DNA from 2 places in the Enterococcus sp. DIV0210g genome. Region 1 is predicted to be linked to the other one. Evidence: riboswitches for the same ligand, from Rfam matches in the RefSeq annotation. Region 1 holds a riboswitch; the other holds the start of a gene.
What was found. A riboswitch is a leader RNA that binds a small molecule or an ion and turns the genes downstream of it on or off. The one in region 1 is predicted to bind preQ1.
Positions count from the first base shown of each region.

Region 2: linked by a shared signal. The riboswitch ahead of IGI64_RS07605 (nucleoside hydrolase) and the one ahead of IGI64_RS10575 (QueT transporter family protein) in region 1 are both predicted to bind preQ1.

Region 1 covers NZ_CP187903.1:2,187,277-2,197,896, reverse strand. Annotated here, with positions in the region: gene IGI64_RS10605 (copper homeostasis protein CutC) at 72-710, opposite strand; gene IGI64_RS10600 (methyltransferase domain-containing protein) at 917-1,774, shown strand; gene trmL (tRNA (uridine(34)/cytosine(34)/5-carboxymethylaminomethyluridine(34)-2'-O)-methyltransferase TrmL) at 2,004-2,507, shown strand; gene IGI64_RS10590 (histidine phosphatase family protein) at 2,562-3,215, shown strand; gene recD2 (SF1B family DNA helicase RecD2) at 3,235-5,790, shown strand; gene IGI64_RS10580 (diacylglycerol/lipid kinase family protein) at 6,009-6,980, opposite strand; PreQ1 riboswitch class I at 7,594-7,639, shown strand; gene IGI64_RS10575 (QueT transporter family protein) at 7,652-8,155, shown strand; gene cbpA (cyclic di-AMP binding protein CbpA) at 8,234-8,875, opposite strand; gene rpmG (50S ribosomal protein L33) at 9,044-9,196, shown strand; gene secE (preprotein translocase subunit SecE) at 9,209-9,379, shown strand; gene nusG (transcription termination/antitermination protein NusG) at 9,482-10,027, shown strand; gene IGI64_RS10550 (alpha/beta fold hydrolase) at 10,111-10,620, shown strand, end outside.
Region 2 covers NZ_CP187903.1:1,571,577-1,582,196, forward strand. Annotated here, with positions in the region: gene celB (PTS cellobiose transporter subunit IIC) at 1-823, shown strand, start outside; gene IGI64_RS07595 (GntR family transcriptional regulator) at 993-1,712, shown strand; gene IGI64_RS07600 (DUF1697 domain-containing protein) at 1,793-2,317, opposite strand; PreQ1 riboswitch class I at 2,484-2,528, shown strand; gene IGI64_RS07605 (nucleoside hydrolase) at 2,613-3,587, shown strand; gene IGI64_RS07610 (ECF transporter S component) at 3,593-4,147, shown strand; gene IGI64_RS07615 (bacteriocin immunity protein) at 4,237-4,533, opposite strand; gene IGI64_RS07620 (CPBP family intramembrane glutamic endopeptidase) at 4,689-5,561, shown strand; gene IGI64_RS07625 (DUF4180 domain-containing protein) at 5,675-6,046, opposite strand; gene IGI64_RS07630 (M24 family metallopeptidase) at 6,099-7,484, opposite strand; gene IGI64_RS07635 (DeoR/GlpR family DNA-binding transcription regulator) at 7,481-8,254, opposite strand; gene IGI64_RS07640 (LytR/AlgR family response regulator transcription factor) at 8,492-9,238, shown strand; gene IGI64_RS07645 (GHKL domain-containing protein) at 9,306-10,580, opposite strand.

The sequences.
Region 1 (10,620 bases):
TGCGGAACATTTTTCATGTTTCGCGGCCTTTTTTGTATGTTTTTTGCATATTATTTTTTTGGAAAAAATAATTACCCTAGATCCACGATTTTCGTACCGTGGACTTCGCTGACACCCAATGCTTCAGCAACTGCTTCTGCATTTTGATAAGAAATACCTGCACCAGGTAAAATAATCAAGCGCTCATTGGCGTAGTCGATCAATTTTTTCAAATGAGAGAGATTTTCTTCAATCGGTGTACCAGCAGCTCCGCCATGCGTTAAAATGCGGTGGACACCGTGGTCAACAAGCCAATCGATTGCTTCTAGCTGTTTGTCTTCAGGAATAGCGTCAAAAGCCATGTGGAAGGTGATTTGAAGCCCTTCAGCTGTTTCTGTCAGTAATTCCAAGGCTTCTTCGTCCAACCAGCCAGAGGGCGTCAGACAGCCGAATACAACGCCGTCTGTTCCTAATTTTTTTGCTTCGATCAGGTCGGTGTGCATGATTTTTAATTCGATGTCGTTGTAAACGAAGTCGCCGCCGCGCGGACGGATCATGGTCATGATCGGAACGTTTTTTTCACCAGCATAGCTTAAGGCTTCCTCGATTACTCCTGTACTTGGCGTAGTGCCGCCCACAGCTAGATTGTCGCATAATTCGATGCGGCCGGCACCTTTAGCGATGGCATGAGGAATCAATGTATAATTTTCTGCGCAAAATTCTTTGATCATTTTTTTGCCTCCTTTTTTTGGCAGCTGCAGCTTTTATCAGCGAGAAGAGAGGGTTTGAATAAATAAAAAATAGCAGCCCTCTATTTGTGGAAATTTGCTTATTTTCGCTTTCAGCAACCCTGTTTCCTGTGCATTGTAACATACTTTTCGGGCTTGCTAAAGTCTGGTGGGAAAGGTAAGATAAAAAAGAAATGAGGGGAAAAGTTATGTTGAAAAAAATTGACCGCGCCCGACAGTTTTTGAAAGAAAATCATTCGATGTTCCGCTGTCCGCTTTGTCAAAATCCCGTGTCTGAAACACCAAATGGCCTGGTGTGTACACAAAACCACCGTTATGATTTGTCAAAAAAAGGAACACTGTATTTTTTGACACATGCAGTTAAAACAGAATACGACCAAGGGATGTTCACGCCGCGAAGACGAATGATCCAAGCGGGTATGTATACCCCGGTTTTAGAAATGCTGGCAGAAGAAATGCCGAAAAATAGTAAGGTCTTGGATGTAGGTTGTGGAGAAGGGAGCTTCTTACAAGAATTATCTCAATTGACAGCTATAAAAAAAGCAGTTGGTTTCGATATTTCAAAAGAAGGCGTTTATGCAGCGACAGAACAGCCAATGGACGCATTTTGGTGTGTAGCAGATTTGACAAATCTGCCATTTGAAAACAAACAATTCGAAACGATCCTGAATATTTTTTCACCTTCCCATTATCAAGAGTTTCAGCGCGTGCTGGCAGATGAAGGCGAAGTGCTGAAAATCGTTCCGCAAAGCGGCTATTTAAAAGAGCTGCGCCAAGCGTTTTACCCGGATCAGCCCGAAAAACAAAATTATTCTAATGAACGGGTAGCTGCAAAATTTGAAGAATCAATGCAGCTGGTGAAACGCCGTCGTGTAACCTATGAATTTTCAATACCGGAAGAAAATCAGTTAGATCTATTAGCCATGTCGCCGCTTGAATGGCAAGTAGAAGCGTCAATAAAAGAAAAATTACAAGAAAATCCGTTAAGGAAAATTACAATTGACATAGAATTATTAAAAGGAACTAAGAGTACGCGTTTTTTCTGATTTTTTTCAGAGGAACTATTGCAAAACGCAAAAGTTGGTGGTATATTAGCAACAAGTTGTTTTTTCATTGGTTTTTATCAGGTTCCTGTTCTGATAAAAGTTAGTGAAAAGAGCTTCACTAACGTAACGACTCGCAGTGACTGACACCGAGTTGATACGTTTTTTTTTATGCCGTTTTTCAAAAAAACATGCTGAAAAGAGCAAACATAAAGATGAGAGGTTGATAGATATGAATCACATCGTTTTATTTGAACCATTGATTCCTGCAAACACAGGAAATATCGCTAGAACTTGCGCAGCTACTAATACACCGCTGCATTTGATCGAACCACTGGGCTTTTCAACAGACGACAAATATTTAAAAAGAGCCGGATTAGATTATTGGAATGATGTGAATATCACGTATCACAAAGATCTTCCTTCGTTTTTAGAATATTTGAATGGACGAAAACTGCACTTGATCTCTAAATTTGCAAACAAAGTCTACAGTGATGAAAATTTTGCAGATGGAGAAGAGCACTTCTTTTTATTTGGGAAAGAAACAACGGGTTTACCAGAAGACTTTATGCGGGAAAATGAAGAAAAATGTTTGCGTATCCCAATGAATGATGAACATGTCCGTTCATTGAACCTCTCAAATACTGCTGCGATGATCGTTTATGAAGCATTGAGACAACAAGGATTCCCTGATCTTGATTTGACACATCACTATGAAAACGACAAGCTGGATTAATCGTTGTTTTTTACGTTAAAATAGAACTATCAAACTTAAAAGGAGTTCGCCGCAATGGAACTATATTTTACACGACATGGAAAAACACAATGGAACCTGGAGCGCCGTTTTCAAGGCAGCAACGGCGATTCTCCACTATTGCCTCATAGTTATGAAGAAATCAAACTGTTTGGTCAGCATATCCAGCAGATTCCTTTTGAAGTGATTTATTCGAGTACAGCCAAGCGCGCACAAGATACAGCGCAAGGCATCAACCAAGAGCTGGTTCATCCGACAGAGATTATTTACACCGATCAATTGAAGGAGCTTGGACTGGGTGAATTAGAAGGACGCTCGATTGATGAGATGTATGGAAAATATCCTGAAAACTTGCCTAATCTGCGTCATCATTTGGACAAATATGATCCCACACCTTTTAATGGGGAACCGATCCAAGAGGCAATTTCACGAATCGAAGCGGTTGTGACCGAAGCGGCAGCCAAACATACAGGTCCAGTCTTATTTGTTGGTCATGGCGCATCGATGACTGCGGCAATTCAATGGATGCTGGGGAAAGAAATCAGCCAATTGCGCGAGATGGGCGGTTTATATAACAGCAGTTTGACGATTTTGGAGACGGAAGGATCACCTGAGCCGCCTTACAAATTAAAAACGTGGAACAATATTGATTTTTTAGGTTCGGATACGAAACCAGAACCATTATTATAGATTGAAAGGAGCTCCTCTTATGCAGCCAGAAAAAATGCCTTATTTTGTCGGCACGGTAGCAGCGGTCTTTTTTCAAAACCCAAGCAACTTCTACAAAGTTCTTCTTATCCATGTCAGTGAAACAGATGCGGATTTTCGAGAAAAAGAAATTGTTGCAACTGGCAGTTTTGGAGAAATACAAGAAAATGAAACATACCGTTTTTTTGGTGAATTAGTCGATCATCCAAAGTATGGAAGACAATTAAAAGTGGAGCGGTACGAACAGGAAAAACCAACGACAGCAAATGGGATCATTGCGTATTTGTCGAGTGATAAATTTCCTGGTATTGGGAAAAAAACGGCAGAAAAAATCGTCGCATTACTTGGTGAAGATGCCATTGAACGAATTATTTCTGATCCGTCAGAACTCAAAAAAATAACGGGATTAACCAAAGAAAAACGTGAACTGATTGCTGAAACGATTCGCTTGAATCATGGTATGGATCAAGTCATCATGGGATTGAATCGTTATGGATTTGGGAGCCAGCTTGCCTTTAGTATCTATCAAGCGTATAAAAATGAAGCGCTGGATATTATTCAAGAAAATCCGTACCAGCTCGTGGAAGATATCGAGGGAATCGGGTTCAAACGTGCAGATAATTTGGCTGAACAAATCGGGATCGCTGCTGATTCTCCTCGCCGTATCCGCGCGGCTGTTTTACATCAGATTTTTCAGCAGGCCATCCAGACGGGGAATACCTATGTTCCAGCTGAAGACTTGCTGCAGCAGACGATTCGTTTGCTAGAAACCAGCCGACCTATTGAAATAACACCTGATCAGGCAGCTTCGGTCATTATCCAACTGGTCGAAGAAGGTAAAATACAGCAAGAAGAAACCAATTTGTATGAAAATAGTTTGTATTTTTCTGAATGGGGTATTGGCAGTTCGATCCAACGGCTGCTTCATCGGAAGAAAGAGATCCGTTATCCCGAAAAAGAAATCCAGAAAACGATTCGTTTGACGGAAAAAACACTAGGTATCCAATATGGCGATTCACAGGAAAAAGCCATTACTGAAGCAATCAAATCACCGTTATTCATTCTGACAGGGGGACCAGGTACAGGGAAAACGACGGTAATCAACGGAATCGTCCATCTTTTTGCTGAATTGAACGGATTGGAATTAGATCCCAATAAATATACGCAAGAGATTTTTCCGATTTTGCTCGCTGCACCGACAGGAAGAGCGGCGAAACGAATGAATGAAACAACGGGTCTCCCCGCAAGTACGATCCACCGGCTATTAGGATTGAATGGGCGAGAAAAAACACCAACGATGAGCACAAAAGAATTAGAAGGCGGATTATTGATAGTCGATGAGATGTCAATGGTCGATACATGGCTGGCAAATACCTTGTTCAAAGCAATTCCAACAAATATGCAAGTAATTTTAGTCGGAGACAAAGATCAGCTTCCATCGGTTGGACCAGGACAAGTCTTGCATGATTTAATGGAAATCAATGAGATTCCAAAAGTAGAATTGACGGAAATCTATCGTCAAGGAGACGGGTCGAGTATCATTCCTTTAGCCCATGAGATCAAAGAAGGAAAATTACCGCCCGATTTTACGAAAAACCAGAAAGACCGTTCGTTCTTCAAAAGCGATGCGTACCAAATCGAACCACTGATTTCACAAATCGTCGCAAAAGCGAAAAAGAAAGGTTTTACTGCCCAAGATATCCAAGTGTTGGCGCCGATGTATCGCGGTGCAGCAGGAATCGACGCATTGAATAAAATGATGCAGGAGATTTTCAATCCTTCTGACGGACGGAAAAAAGAAGTCAGTTGGAATGATACGGTTTATCGAATCGGGGATAAGGTGCTCCAACTCGTCAATACACCGGAAGTGAATGTTTTTAACGGAGATATGGGCGTGATCACTGGGATTATTTTAGCCAAAGATTCCGAAGACAAAGTCGATGAACTGGTCATTCAATTTGACGCGAATGAAGTAACATATAAGCGAAATGAATGGAACAAAATCACTTTGTCGTATTGCTGTTCGATCCACAAGTCCCAAGGTAGTGAATTCAAGATGGTGATCTTGCCAATGGTACACCAGTATCAGCGAATGCTGCAGCGAAATCTTTTATATACGGCTGTTACGCGGAGTAAAGACCTGTTGATTTTACTAGGGGAAGAAAATGCCTACGAAACCTGTGTGAAAAATGAGTCTGCAGTAAGATTGACGACTTTAAAAGAACGGATCATCCACAATGAACAAATGTCATTGACGATCCGCACGAAATTGACTGCTTACGAAGATTCTCTGGCAGGGGATGACCCATTTGAAGATGGTGTCTACACAACACCAGAAGAACCGAAACGCCAACCAGCTGTCGTGAAAACAAAAAAAGAAACAATCGCAGATGAGCCGGATGAACAAACAGAAGAAATCAGTCTTTTTGCGCCTGAAAAAACATCAGAACCAATCGTGGAAGAAGCGCCCCAAAATTATATTCTGACCACTCAACTGATCAAAGAAGAGAAAATCGATCCAATGATTGGGATGGGGGAAATTACGCCTTTTGTGTAGAGGTTGTGAGCAGTATGGTCTGCTTCAAGAATTAAGAATGATAAATTAGAAATAGCTTCTCATATTTTTAATTTGTCAGGCTTAATGCTGAAAGTCAGCTTAGCGAACACCGTTTGACTAGTGGTTGTAAAAAATACTTGTTTCTAACAATCAAAAACCGCAAAACGTAAAATCGTTTTGCGGTTTTTACTGTATTTAAAAGTCTGTTTCTGACTCTTTTAAAGAAACCAAAAGGGCTGTTTTTTAGTCCCAAATTGCAAATCGAAGGATTGAGAATCCAAATCTTCACCATCTGCTTGTCCATACTGAGGAAGCGTTGTGGTCAAGCGAAGTTTACTTGTTGTAAAGTGATGGACATGTTTTGATTTCAAATGTTTTTTTCGAAGAAGCAGACCAATGATCCACAAAATCTTGAAAAAATTGATTCGTTCAATCAGGATAAAATCCATATTCGGTTTTGCGATTTCAGCTGTTGGCGCAATCGCAACCCCGCCGCCAAAATAAGGATGATTTGTCACAGTACACAGAAATGCTTTTGAAAAAGCGAGCTGCTTGCCGCCGACATCTGCCAAAAGCGGAAATCCTTTTTGTGTGAACAACACCCGTGCAATCGAAAAAATATAAGCAAAAGAGCCCAGATTATACTTGTTCAATCGTTCTTTAGAAGCAGAATGATTAGTTGCATGAACGACAGCTGCATCTAAGCCGATCCCAAAATTATTAACTAAGATCCCGCTTATTTCGTTTATTTTTTCTTCAAAAGTCAGCAAATTGATCATTTTCGGTTCAGTGGTTGCTAAAAGGCGATCTAACGCCAGTTCTGCTGTGCGAGGCAAACCGATCCCTCGGGCAAAATCGTTTCCTGAACCAGCTGGGATATAGCCGATTGGAAATTCTTTTCCCAAATAATGGAAAGCATTGAGTACTTGATGAAGGGTACCATCCCCGCCAATCACAACGACTAAAGGAAATTCGTTCTGTTCTGTCAATTCTTCTTTATCTTCAGGCCAAGGAAGCAAAGAGGGGACCAGTTGTTCAGCGATTTCAGCATCGTGTCCAGCGTACTCGCTATAGTGAGCAGTAAATACCAGCTTTTTTTCTTCCAGCAATTTGATGATTTTTTCTGCGGTCTTTTTGCCATTTCCGCTGCCGGCCGCTTGGTTGATCAATAAATGATAGTGGATATCCATTTTTTCCTCCTGCAGCTTAAGTTGAAAGAACGGTTTTATTCTTCCATAAGAAAAAGCCAAGAGCATTGTCTTGGTTTTTGTCGAGGACTCCGTACAGCCAAGGCTCACTGTTTGCGAAATCTATTTCTTAAACTGTTTATTCAAAATCGTTTCCCACACATTATAGCAGAGGAAAAGAAAAAATAAATAAAAAAGATCTAACAGATGCTCGATCCGGTACTTTTCCGGAGAAGAAATCTAAGGTTCATGTGTCCACTTAGTTCTTCAGCAATCTGTTAGACCCTGTACGATAAGTAAGAGGTTGCTCAAATTCCCACATCCTTTACATCTTCGTTTCAGTTTCACAACAATTCTGTTCAGCAGAACCTGCTTCGTCTGCGCTACTGGGAATTCTTATGACCCCTTACACCTATTTTATACCATGTTTTGCTTCTTTTTGCAAACGTTTACTTCTGGGATTTAACATTACTTTTCCAGGAAATAACAGCTAGTTGTTGAAAAGAAAAAGCCTTCTGTTATAATGAATGATTGTGGTCAAGATTTCGGGATATTTCAGTGAAAACTGAAGCCAAGAAATTTTTTCGATTCTAGTTCGTTTTGTAAAAAAACGACTAGGTCCGCGGTTCATCAACCATCCCGCGCAAAAAAACTAGGAGAAATGAGGAGAAATTATGCAAGCATCAAAAAGCAGCAAATCATTGATGGTCATTGCGGTAAATGGGATCATCATGGCACTTTATTTAGCATTAACGATTTTAGTCGCACCTGTCTCTTCAGGGCCGATCCAATTTCGAATATCAGAAAGCTTGAATCATCTGGTAGTTTTCAATCGGAAACTTTTATGGGGTGTTTTAGGCGGAGTCATCGTTTATAATGCGTTCTTTGGTTTTGGGATCATGGACGTGATTTTTGGCGGGACACAGACGTTCTTATCACTTGGTTTGACAGCATTGCTGCAAAACAAAGTAAAAGATGTCAAGATCCGTTTAGCTTTAAATACGCTCTTTTTTACAGTAAGTATGATTTTGATCGCGTATATGCTTGTTCCGACAGGCGGTCATGCTTTTTGGGTAACTTACGGCACATTGGCACTTAGCGAATTCATCATCATGGTCATTTCAGCACCATTGATGTATTACTTGAATAAAACAATCCATTTTGAAAAAAGAATCTAAAAAAATGGGCGATCCGAAAATCATTGACAGATTTTCAGATTGCCCGTTTTTTATTTGAGCAAAAAGATTTTCTGCTCTTTATTCTGCATGCTGCAGATCTTCGATTTCTACTACTTTGAAATTTTTCTTTTCTAAATGGCTCACAATCGTATCGCATGTTTCTTTTGTCGTTTGCGCTGGAAGAGTAATCAGCGTACGGCGGATAAATTCGTCTTTACCAATATCCAAAGTGATGCAGCTGGCAATACTTGTGTACTTAGAAATAATTTTTGTCATAGAGGCCAAGTCGCCTTGTTTTCCAGTAGAAGCAACCGTTAATACGTAGCTTCCTTGCTCGATGCTCCATGATTGAGAAAGCATATTCAGTAAAGAACTGTGCGTCAAGATCCCGTAAAAATGGTTATTTTCATCTAAAACTGCGATATACGGCAATTCTTTGATGGTAAAGAATACTTTGAAGAATGATGTATTCACATAGATGAATTTTGTGGCGTTTTTCAATAAGTAAGTGACAGGAAGTGTCATGTCTCCGCCGTTTGCTTTGTGGCGGTAGATGTGCATTTTGTAAATATTTCCACGAAAAATCTGTCCGGATTCATCAAGGATCGGTACACAACGATAACCAGATGTTTCTAAAATCTCTAATGCTTGTTCTAATGTATTTGTCTCGTTCACTGTTGTTAAATCTTTTTTCTTGTAGACCATTGTTTTCAGCAGCATAACAAGTACCTCCGTTTCGTACATTTTAATCTAATTCTTAATTTCTTTAATCATATCATAAAGAAGCTAGGAATGAATAGAAGGTTTTAGGAGAAATTGACAAAGAACCTTTTCCATGATACTGTTATTCTGTATATTTGTGAGTTTCAGTAAGGAGGTAGGGACAAAATGGCGAAGAAAAAAGCTGCTTTAGCGTGTTCCGTATGCGGGTCTAGAAACTATACAAAGTCTATTAGCGAAGGTAAAAGCGGAGAACGTTTAGAAATCAACAAATTCTGTAAATATTGTAATCAATATACATTACATAAAGAAACCAAATAAGGAGGAAGCAGAATGAAATTTCTTAAAAGCGTAAAAGAAGAAATGAAAAAAGTGTCTTGGTCTTCAAAGAAACAATTGCGCCGCGACACATTGATCGTTATCGAGACATCAATCATTTTTGGTGTCATGTTTTACGTGATGGATACAGCTATCCAACACTTGTTCAGCTGGATTCTTAGCTAGGACGCTAGTAAAACAAAGCAGAACGTGCTATAATCGTTTTGAAGAAAAACTTCGGGTATACTGAGGTTTTTTTATTTTACAATGAAATGAGGAGCCGGCAAAATGGAATCTTTTGAAAAAAATTGGTATGTACTGCATACTTATTCTGGTTATGAAAATAAAGTAAAAGCAAATATCGAGTCTCGTGCACAAAGTATGGGGATGGGTGATTATATTTTCCGCGTTGTAGTTCCTGAAGAAACAGAAACGGAAGTAAAAAACGGAAAAGAAAAAGAAATCGTTCATAAAACATTCCCTGGTTATGTATTAGTAGAAATGACAATGACAGATTCATCATGGTATGTTGTTCGTAATACACCGGGCGTAACAGGATTCGTTGGTTCACACGGCGCCGGCAGTAAACCAGCTCCATTGCTTCAAGAAGAAGTAAACCATATCTTGCGTTCAATCGGTATGAGCGTTCGTCAAAATGATTTGGAAGTCCAAGTCGGCGAAACAGTGAAAATCATTGAAGGTGCCTTTGCTGGATTAGAAGGACAAGTCAGCGAAATCGACGAAGAAAAAGAAAAACTAAAAGTAAATATCGATATGTTTGGACGCGAAACAAGTACAGAACTTGATTTCGAACAAGTAGACAAAATCGATTAAATCAATCATCACAAATTTTGAAAGATTGAATAAAGCGGCGGACCACCAGTCAAAAGGCTGAAGGCTGCTGCTTTTTTGTTTGAATGAAAGGAGAAAAAAACGTGAAAAATGTTTTAAGTATCAGTGCATTGTTTGTCCTGAGCCTTCTTTTTTTAAGCGGGTGCCAAGACAAAGGGATGCAAGCAGAACAAACCAGCTCTTCAAAAACAGCAGAAACAGTAAAAACAACAGCAAGTTCAGAGCAGCAAGAACAAACAGCCGTGCCAACGCTCTTTTTCCATGGATACAGCGGAACCATCAATTCCTTCAAAGGGATGCTTCAGCGGTTGGAGCAAGAAAAAGCAGGGGAAAATGAACTCCTTTTAACGGTTGCGGCAGATGGGAGTGTCCAAGCACAAGGCGAATTGAGCGGAAAAGCAGATGATCCAATGGTCCAAGTCGTTTTTTCAGATAATCAAAACAATGAATGGAACCAGACCGAATGGATCAAAAACAGTTTAGTTTATTTAAAAGAAACATATGGTATCAGCAAAGTAAATATCGTTGGCCATTCGATGGGTGGGGTCAGTGCACTTCGTTATCTCGTCACATAT
Region 2 (10,620 bases), 620 kb from region 1:
CCGAATCACAAAACGCGGCTGGCAGATCAAAATGCCTGACGGAGTTCCGCCAGCAGTGACAAAATCATTTGCTGCATTGATCCCAGCAGTATTAACACTAACTGTTTTCTTGATCATCAATGCAATCATGACTGGTGTCTTCCATGCCAATCTCCATGATGTCGTTTATGAAGTGATCCAACGTCCATTAACCGGTCTTGGCAGCAGTTTGCCTGCGACATTATTAGCATTATTCTTTGTTCAATTTTTATGGTTCTTCGGTCTTCATGGCCAAATCATCGTCAACTCTGTAATGGACCCGATTTGGAACACATTGATGCTTGATAACCTTGAAGCTTACCAACGTGGTGATGCACTGCCTCATATCATCACAAAACCATTTATGGAAACATTCACTGTAGGTCTTGGCGGTTCTGGGATGACGCTTGCTGTTGTTCTTTTGATGGCATTTGTCTTGAAGAAAAAACAATACCGTGACGTTGGTCGTTTGGCCCTAGCTCCTGGGATCTTTAATGTAAATGAACCAACGATCTTTGGTCTGCCAATCGTATTGAATGCAACGATTTTGATTCCTTGGGTAGTTGCTCCTTTAGTTGTAACAACATTCAACTATCTTGTTATGGCAGCTGGACTTGTTCCTGCACCAACTGGCGTCTCTGTTCCTTGGACTGTGCCGATTATTGCAAGCGGTGTCTTAGCAACCAACTCTTGGCTTGGCGGTCTCTTGCAAGTCATCGACTTTGTCATCGTCGGCTTGATCTGGTATCCGTTCTTAAGAGTTTTAGATAAACAGCCTGATGTCGATTTAGAAGCTATTTCATAATAATAAATCATCTAATTTACGCAAAAGTTGAACTTTTGCGTAAATTTGTTTTTTTCTTCTTTTTAAACAAAGAATACTTTCGCTTTTTAAATAAAAAAACAGAATTATCGAGACTATTCTTGTCGCATGTACCGACTTTCGTTATACTCAATCTATGGAGGTGGATCAGATGCCAAAATATGAAGAAATCGCAAATACTTTGCGGGAAAGAATTCGTTCAAAAGAATATCCTCCCGACAGTTATCTGCCGAATCAAGTAGAATTAGTCAAAGAATTCGGTGTCAGCCGTATGACGATCAAAAAAGCAGTGAACATCTTATTCATGGAAGGACTAGTGTATTCTCAAAGAGGGGCTGGAACAAAGATCCTCAATCACCCTTTCTTGCAAAAAGATACTTCCCCAGCAAATGAATACGAGGGGCTAAGCCAGCAAATGGCACGTCAGCATCGCTCATTAAAAAGCACCGTCATCGACTTTACTGTTGAATTTCCTAATGAGATGATCCAGGAACGCTTGATGATCGATGCCGAACAACCGGTCTATAATATCCATCGTTTACGGATTTTAGATGACAAACCTTATATTTTGGAACATACATATATGCCCGTTCACCTTGTTCCTGGATTGAAAAAAGAACACCTGCTTTCTTCTATCTATGCTTACTTGCACGAATCGTTGAACATTGCTTTTGCTGGCGCGTATCGTGCAATCTCTGCGGACAAAAGTACCGTTTATGATCAAAAATACTTGCATTGTGCAGAAAATGATCCTGTATTGGAAGTCCAGCAAGTCGTTTACCTAAAAGATGGAAAACCTATCGAGTATTCAACAAGCCGAAATCGATTTGACAGCCGAAGCTATTCGCTGCTGGATGTCAAATCAAATTGATCCAGTCAAACAAAAATAAGTGCTCTTCCGTGCGGCGGAAAGACTCCGCCATGTGGAAGAGCGCTTATTTTCTTGTAGATTCAGCTCAATTTTTTATGGATTTTTTCTATCGTCCGCATGTTTCTGGAGGTTAAGAATTGCTGGTATTTTTTCGAAGCAAGTATTTTGCCAAAATTTTTTGTTGTCATTCCCTTTTTAACCACCCATACCAAATCTTTTCCTTCGAATAACGTCAACTTTTCTTGTTCATCATGTTCCGATGCTTCAAACAGCTCACTCAATTCTTCATATAAAGATTGATCTGAAAAAAGAACCATTTGATTGTGTTCAGGAATCTCGGTCATATGCTGGACGATTTTCTCGACTTCTTCTTGTGTCCGAATCAAACCGTAAATCGGCCGCTGCCAATGCTCACTCAAACTAACCAGCGCTTTTTCCAATGTTTCATCCGCGGATAAATCCGTTTCGAGGATTACATTTCCCGTCGCCAATACAGTCGTGACTGTTTTGAATTCAGGCAGTTCAAGCGTTTTTTTCAGTTCTTCCATTTTGATCGTTAAGCCTCCGGTATTGATTCCTCGGAGAAAAATGACATATTTTTTCATTTGGTTCTTTCCTCGTTTTCCGTATTTTCTCTACTATACAACAAGATTTCAAAAAGGAGGAGAAATGTCTCAGCAAAAACTCTTTTAAATAAAATTCTTCTGACAACGTGTTCTTTTTCTTCACTTTAAGTTATGATTGATTTGTGCATTTAAAACAAGAAGATTTCTTGGACTGGTTCGTAAACTTCCCAGGATAAAAAACTAAGTATCTCTCATAGATCCAAAAAGTACTGTATCAATAAAACATTTGAAAAACAGTCTATTTTTGGATTCCAAAGAAAGGAGGTTGGAAATAATGCGAAAAGTAATTATTGACTGCGATCCGGGAATCGATGATACGCTGGCGTTGATGCTGGCTGTCCAATCGCCGGAATTAGAGGTGCTCGGTATTACTGTCGTCTGCGGAAATGTCCCTGTCGAATTAGGTGTAGAAAATACCTTTCGCTGTCTAGAAAGATGTCAACGTTTAGATATCCCGGTCTTTGCCGGAGCTTCTAAACCGCTTGTCCGCTCATTTGTCAGCGCACAAGATACCCATGGCATGGATGGATTGGGTGAAACCTATTTTCCCCGTACTTCTGAATACCAAGCACAAGAAAAAACAGCAGCTGATTTTTTAGCTGAGACCTTTTCTGTTCCTACAGATATCTCTGTTATTGCTTTAGGTCCTTTGACCAATATCGCACAGGCACTGAAAAAGAATCCCCATTTAGGACGCCACATGGCTCGCTTCGTTACAATGGGCGGCACTTATAAAAGTCATGGGAACTGTTCGCCAGTAGCTGAATACAACTATTGGTGTGATCCAGATGCCGCGGCTTATGTCTTCAAACATTTAGAAAAGATGATTGAAATGGTCGGACTGGATGTGACCAGAGAAATCGTGTTTACGCCTACGATTTTAGAGTATTGCTGCCAAACCAACAATGAGGAGGGGAATTATTTGAAAGCAATCACCCGCTTTTACTATGATTTCCATTGGCAGCAGGAACGAATCCTCGGCTGTGTGATCAATGATCCTTTAGCTGTGGCTTATTTTATCGATCCGGCGCTTTGCAGCGGGTTTGAAAGCTATACTGCTGTAGAAACTACTGGGATCAGTCTGGGCCAAACATTAGTCGATCGTTTTGACTTTTGGCAAAAACCTGCGAACAGCAAGATTTTGACAACTGTCGATGTTTCATCATTCTTCCTGAAATTTTTGACCGTCATTTTAGATGCACAACCCGAAGCCGTTGCTAGGGATCTAAAAATGCTGCAGTTAGGATGAAAAAAATGAAAAAATTCACGACACGTACAATCACGATCATTGCTTTCAGCGTCGCTTTGAACTATATTGGCGGTGCTATCGCCCTGTTTTTGCGGCTGCCGATTTATTTAGACAGTATTGGAACGATTTTTTCCGCCACATTGCTAGGACCAGGATTCGGCGCATTGACTGGAACAATCAGTGCGTTGCTTAGCGGGATCACAGCAGATCTTTTTTCTCTGTATTATGCGCCTGTTCAAATCATTACTGGTTTGTGTGCTGGTTTTCTCTTAAACGGAAAAATCCAAAAATCTCGTTTGCCGCTCCAAGCGCTGCTGATTTCATTTCCTGGAACAGTGGCTGCTTCTTTGATCACTGTCTTTTTGTTTGGCGGGATCACTTCTTCTGGTTCAAGTATTCTTGTTCAGGTTTTATCTGGATTGGGTCTTGACCAAACAGCGAGTATTATTCTAATCCAAGCAGGCACCGATTATCTTGATCGGCTGCTGGCTGTTGTATTAGTTGCAGCAGTCGTTTTATCGCTTGGTGAAAGAAGAGTTTTTCAACAAAATAAATCTTGATTCCCTAAAACCAAAAAAACCATACAAATCCTTAAAAAGATTTGTATGGTTTTTAAACTTTAGAATCATTTTATGCAAATAAAAAATAATTAATAACCCTGGCGAATGTTCGATATGGTGGTCAATTCTTTAATTTTTTTCGATTGATTTTCTTTTAAAAACACACCATCTTTTTTTATTGCATTAGCTATATCTAAATTCATGCGACTTAAAATCAAAGGTACGGCTGTTCCTTCATCTTTCAAATTTTCCAGATAAGATTTTAATACTTTTCGAAGTGATTCGTTTCCATGATCTGTTTTCAAATCCTCTAATAACTCAGCAATAATAGCTTCGGCTCTTTTCCTCCGTTCCATTCCACCAGAAAACCATTTTAAATTACTCATTTAGTATTCCTCCCTATTTTTTAGGCCATTGTATCATACTTGGTTAGGCTGATACTTTGAGTTCCATTGATACAGCTTATATAATTTATGTAATACATTATTTTCATGATGTTAAGATGCACGATACTTTAAAAGAAGGAAGGTTTTATTTTTATATGAAAAACAAATTATTTATGTTTCAAAAAGAACAAAAAAGAGCGACCAGCCCTATTATCGCAATACTTGTTATGGTTGGATTGTTTGCAATCGGTGCAGCAACACAAATAGCAGGTGCTTTTACTAGCGCCCTGCTAATAGGCTTTAAAAACATAGAATACGGCAGTATCAAACACGCTGGAGCATCTTTAATAGCCTCTGTTATTGGATTTGGAACGGTTGCTCTTCTTGTTATGCTATGGGTACAGAAATATGAAAAACGCTCATGGCGTTCCTTGGGGCTATATAGTGACAATATATTTTTTAAATTGATAAGAGGTTATCTTATTGGAGCAATTATTATTGGGATAAGTATTTTTATGTCATTAGCCTTTGGATGGACTGAACGAATTGCAGCTGCACCAAAATTTCCAATTGCTACTATCATTATCGTTCTATTGATCTCCTTTTTTACCTATTTGATTCAAGGAGGCGCAGAAGAGATTCAATGTCGGGGATTTTTGATGCAAACATTTGGCGCTAGGTTTGGTATCCTTGCCGGTGTATTTGCTCAAGCATTGATTTTTGTTGCAATACATGGATTAAGTGGGTTGAATTGGAGATATGCGATTTTTGTTTTCACAGCGGCCATTTTCTTTGCTTTATATGCGTTGTGGGAAGAAAGTTTATGGGGTGTTATTGGGTTGCACGGTGCATATAACTTAGGATTCTTTGTTGTTGGAGTAACCTACATGGGGATTCGTAATCCTGGCACATCTTTAGCGGAACGCAATGCTGAAAATCTAGATTTAGCTAGTATCCCTATCATGTTGGCGGCGATTATTGTCTTAGCAGTATTCCTAAAGAACAAACATAAATTAAAAGAAAACTAAAAAAGAAATACAAAAAAGCAGAACTCTCCATACGAGAATTTGCTTTTTTGTATTTCTAAGCTATCCTTTAGATAAAGATAAATCTACTATTTTTCTCTGCAATTTGAAACTTTTTACTTTCCGCTTTTCGTCAACAAGTCCAGCCCTTTTTCTGGCGTGTCAACAAAGAAGCAGACACCGCTCTGATTACTTTCATAAATAAATTCCTTTAGTGCTTTGCTTGTATAGCTGCTGTAATCCCCAGCAACAGCAAGTTCGATATGATAGTTCGTGCATTTTTGCAAGATGTCTCCCGCTATCTTTGTTCTCAACTCAAAAAAATCTTCTGTTATCACAGATTTCAAAAGGATGATTTTATTTGTTTGGTATTCATAAGCCAATGATAAAAGCAGATCTAATGCTGATTGGCTGTCCTTTATCAAAACTGTGTCAGCTTCAATGATAATGACTTTTTGGCCATTCTTGCTTTGTTCAGTTACTTTCATTTTTTCCTCCAATCAATTAGCTGCTTTTACTAAATCAAAAAAACAAAGCAGACTATCTTTTTACTTTCAAAGCTTTATTTTTCGCTAAATAAAACGGACGTAAATAACCAACCGTATTGGAAAGCGGCAGTACCTCATCTGGAAGCGCAAGGGATAATTCCTTGCTTAAATAAGCTCTTCTCGTGGTGATTCGTTCCCATAATTCTGGATATTCCGTTTGGATCTCTGTTCGCAGCTGTTCATCGGCAAGAGCGACACATTCTTCTGCGCTTACCCCTGCATAGCCAGGAACCGATGGGATAATATCCACTTGGAAGATCATTCCGCTCTGAAGCTGTTCCTCAGAATTTGGATAAATAGGCGAAGACATCCATTCTTCGTCTGCCGTTAGGTGTCCTGGATTCAAATGCCAGTGATAGTCTTTTTTAGGCAAAGCATCCTCAATCAGCTGATACATCTCTTCCCCCCGCAGACCGATTTTTATCTGCTCTAACCAAGTGACGACTGCCCCATAGTAAGGCTGGGCAACGCGTTCCAAATAATCTTTTTGTTCCTCGGGAAGCTGTTCTTGGTTCTCCACCACAAAACCCGTCCGACTTGATAGTCCGCCTTTAAAGCCCGTCGTCATCGACAGCGGGTCACCTTGCTTGATTTTTTTATACGTAGGATACATATTTGCATGTTCGAAACGCTGGCCCGTTGCAGCGATGGTCACGACCGAATGATACTGTCCTTCTCCTGACAACAGTTCCCCGATTTCTATTTCTCTTACGCCAGGAGCTATATGGTTCATTGCCTTCAGCATACTTCGAGAAGAAAGATTTGCCCCATATTCGTAATGTGCAAGTTCATTTGCGTTATTTGTTGTTCGAGCGCCATTTTCCCCAATCAATAAATACGCACTGTTGACTAGTTCGCCTTCAGAAAGAGTATTTTTTAATGCATCTACAATAAAATAAGGTACATCAAATAACTGAGAAGGTGCTTTCATTTTGGCAGTAAACATTTTCCAACCGATCAAACCAACTTTTTTCTTTTTATCTAGTTGAAGCTCTTTGAAGATTTCTTCTAATGCGCGCTCCTGTTCCATCGGTTGGTTTGGCAAAGAAAATAGCGGATAATGGAATAATTCAGCTGTTATTCTTGAATGTTTGCATAACTTCAAGTTTTCATTTCCTAAAATCAGTGCAGCCGTTCCCTCTTTATCCAAAACCAATAAACCTTCTTCAAAACGAGGAATGAACCCAGTCAGATATTCAAAATTACTGCCATGTTCCTTGTCTGCATAAATAACAACCGTATCGATTTGTTCTTCTTTCATTCGTTGAAGCAGTTTCCTTTTTCGTGCTTCCATCGTTTCATCTGTCAAAAAAACTGGTGGAACTTCTGTAAATACTGGCGGTTCTTTTACCTCTCCTAAAGAAATCGTTGGTTTCATTTGGTTTTCTCCTCTTCTGTTATCATGATTTCAACATTTGCTTCTGTTAGTTTTGCTAATAGTTCTTCTTCCGGCTTCCGATCTGTTATCAATAAATCAAGGTCGCTTAAATCACCTACTTTGAAAAATCCAGTAGTGCCTAATTTCGTGTGGTCCGCCGCAGCAATTACAAAATTGCCTTGCTGGATCATTTTCCGTTTGACCAAGCCTTCTTCTTCTGTATGGATAAACAAGCCCTCTTTGGATAAAGCAAAAATGCCTAACAAAGTGTAATCTGCGCGGAACTGGGAAAGTTTATCGATCGTATCTGCACCGTAAAGAAATAATTGTTCTTTATGTAGTGTTCCTGGCAGCATCGAAATCGTTGTTTTTTCAAAACTTGCTAGCAGCTGTGCATGTGTTAAAGAATTCGTGATCGCATGTATTTTCCGATCAGAAAGCTGTCGAATGACCGCTTCTACTGTCGTTGATGAATCAAAAATAATCGATGCACCATCCTGGATAACTTGTCGTACTTTTTTAGCAATCTTTTGCTTCACTGGATAATATTTTGCAGAACGCTGCACATAATCAAAGATTTCCGCCTCTTTATTGGCTAAAACAGCTCCGCCATGTGTTCGTTTCAAGACTTTCTTGTTTTCCAATTTGATCAAATCTCTTCTGACAGTGTCCTTTGAAATATGCAATTTTTCTGCCAATTCTTCGATAGATACACTTTTTTGCTCTTCCAAAATCTGTTTTATTTTTTCTAAACGTTGTGCGACCAGCATAAACTTCCCCTCCTTATTTCTAAGTTAACCTATTTTGCATTCTTTTGCAACATTTACTTAAAAAAGCAAATAAATGCAAACCTTTCTCCTTACAAATCCTTTATAACCGATTTTTTATTTGTTATACTTATAAATGATTATTTGATTGTTTTCATTTTTAGCTAAACTATACAGCTGTATCCAATTTTTTACACAATCATTTTCAGTTAGTTCATTATTGAAAAGAGGCGGTCAATCATGCAGAATATTTACGTTATTGAAGATAACTTTTTGCACCAAAGATTCATTGAAAATACGATTCATGAGTTCGCAAAAGATTACTCACTTATTGTTCGTACGACACCTATTACTTCTCCTCTGTCATTTGTAAAGCAGCTTCCAACACTGGAAATTGTTGATACGGATCTTTTTTTTATCGATATTGATTTAAATACGCAATATTCAGGTATTGATATTGCTGAAAGAATTCGAAAAACAAATGCTGTCTGCAAAGTTATTTTTATCACCAGTTTTGTTGACAAAGGAATTGATATCATTACGCGAAATATTACGCCATTTGATTATATACATAAAACCGGATTGGATATCACCCAAACAAAAGAACAGTTACGTTCAACCTTAAAAAAAGTATTTACTGACTTGCATACAAATCGTGATAAATTTTTGATTTTAAAAAATGAACAAGGGAGTCAGATTTTTTCTTTTGCCGATATCAATTACATACAGACAGTTAAAGGGAATCGTTTTTCTATCTATTTAGAGACCATTGATCAGGAATATCTGCTGAATGAAAGTTTTTCTAAATTAAAAGATCTTTCTTTCCCGCAATACTTTTTGTTTTTAAAATCTTACATTTTAAATTTAAAACAAATCAAATCGATCAATCGAAAACTTGGCATTATCACCTTTAAAAATGATTCAGAAATCTATGCTAGTATCAAAATATTAAGCAAAGTGAAACAAACGCTTGATTTACTGCCTTGAAGAAAATTCTCGGCAGCAAATCAAGCGTTATATATTATTGTTATAATTGGAGACTGTATACTATAATTTAAATTTTTTTCAGAGAAAGAACGACTTCAAAAAATTGCTCATTTCGAGAAATAGTGTACTGCACATTATTGTACATACTAGTGATTTTTTTTAAATTCTGAAGTCCTAGTCCTGAATGTCCTTGTTTACTGCTAGCGCCTTTGTTTTCAATGCTATGCAGCGGCAAACGCGTCGAATAGTTATTTTGGATAGTTATTTGCAGCTCTCCATTCTGTTCCCTGATTCTCACACTTATATATGGTTTCTTTGTTTCCAGACTTGCTTCGATTGCATTATTCAACAAAATCGTCAAACAGCGGATCAGATCAAACATATTCATCGAAACTTCAGAGACCTCTTGATCAAAACGAATATCTATCTTTATCCCTGCAGTTTTTGCTTTATTTATTTCTAGATACAAAATACTTTTCAATGGTAAACATTTAATCAGTTCTAATTCTTCGAGATAGCTTTTTGAATCAATCACTTCTTCAGAGTATTCCTTGATTTTATGCAGCTGGTCCAAAGCGGCTCTTGTATCGCCTTCTTCTAAGACAGTGGTCAAACTGAGTAAAATGCCTTCGTAATCATGTCGGAACGATTTCAAATCACTCATTTTTTCTAGCTTTTCATCATATAAAGCAACAGTATTATATAGATTTTCATAATAGATGCTCGCTTTGATAACCAAATATAATCCGCCAAATAACAGAATCGCCATCAAAAAAAGAATTGCTGTGACGAGCCAGTAATCACTTTTGGTAAAATCCACACAAATCCTTTGATAATAAGCAAAGACAGCAAAAATACTCAAACATATTGCCATCGCTCTTTTATTGGAATTTGACATTTTATAAAGAAAAACGTACACTTCAAACTTTTGATAAGCCCAATTCAATACCTTGATGCCAATGAAAAAAAGGATCGACATTCCTGCGAGTATCATAGAAAAAGTAAAAAGATCAATTTGAGTAAAGTGAACATCATTGATGGCAAAATAAACACTGCCGCTTCCAACCAGACCCATTTGGATAATAAAATACTCGCTTAGGATATAAACGATTGTAAACAAATAATTTCTCGTGGCAGCATAAAGAATCAAGAAGTTAAAAAAATAGACGCTGGGCAGCAGATAAAATTCAATTGCAGGAAAACTGACTACTAAAGAAAAAATACTCAGGATCATCAGCAAACAAGCTGCTTTATATTTGGTTGTTAGTACTCGAGCGCCTATGTATAAATTAAAATACGCATGTGTCAAAAACACTATTGCTAAAATAACATGATATCGCATTAAATTGCTACCATCCTCTTCTTACTTTTAAATTTCACGA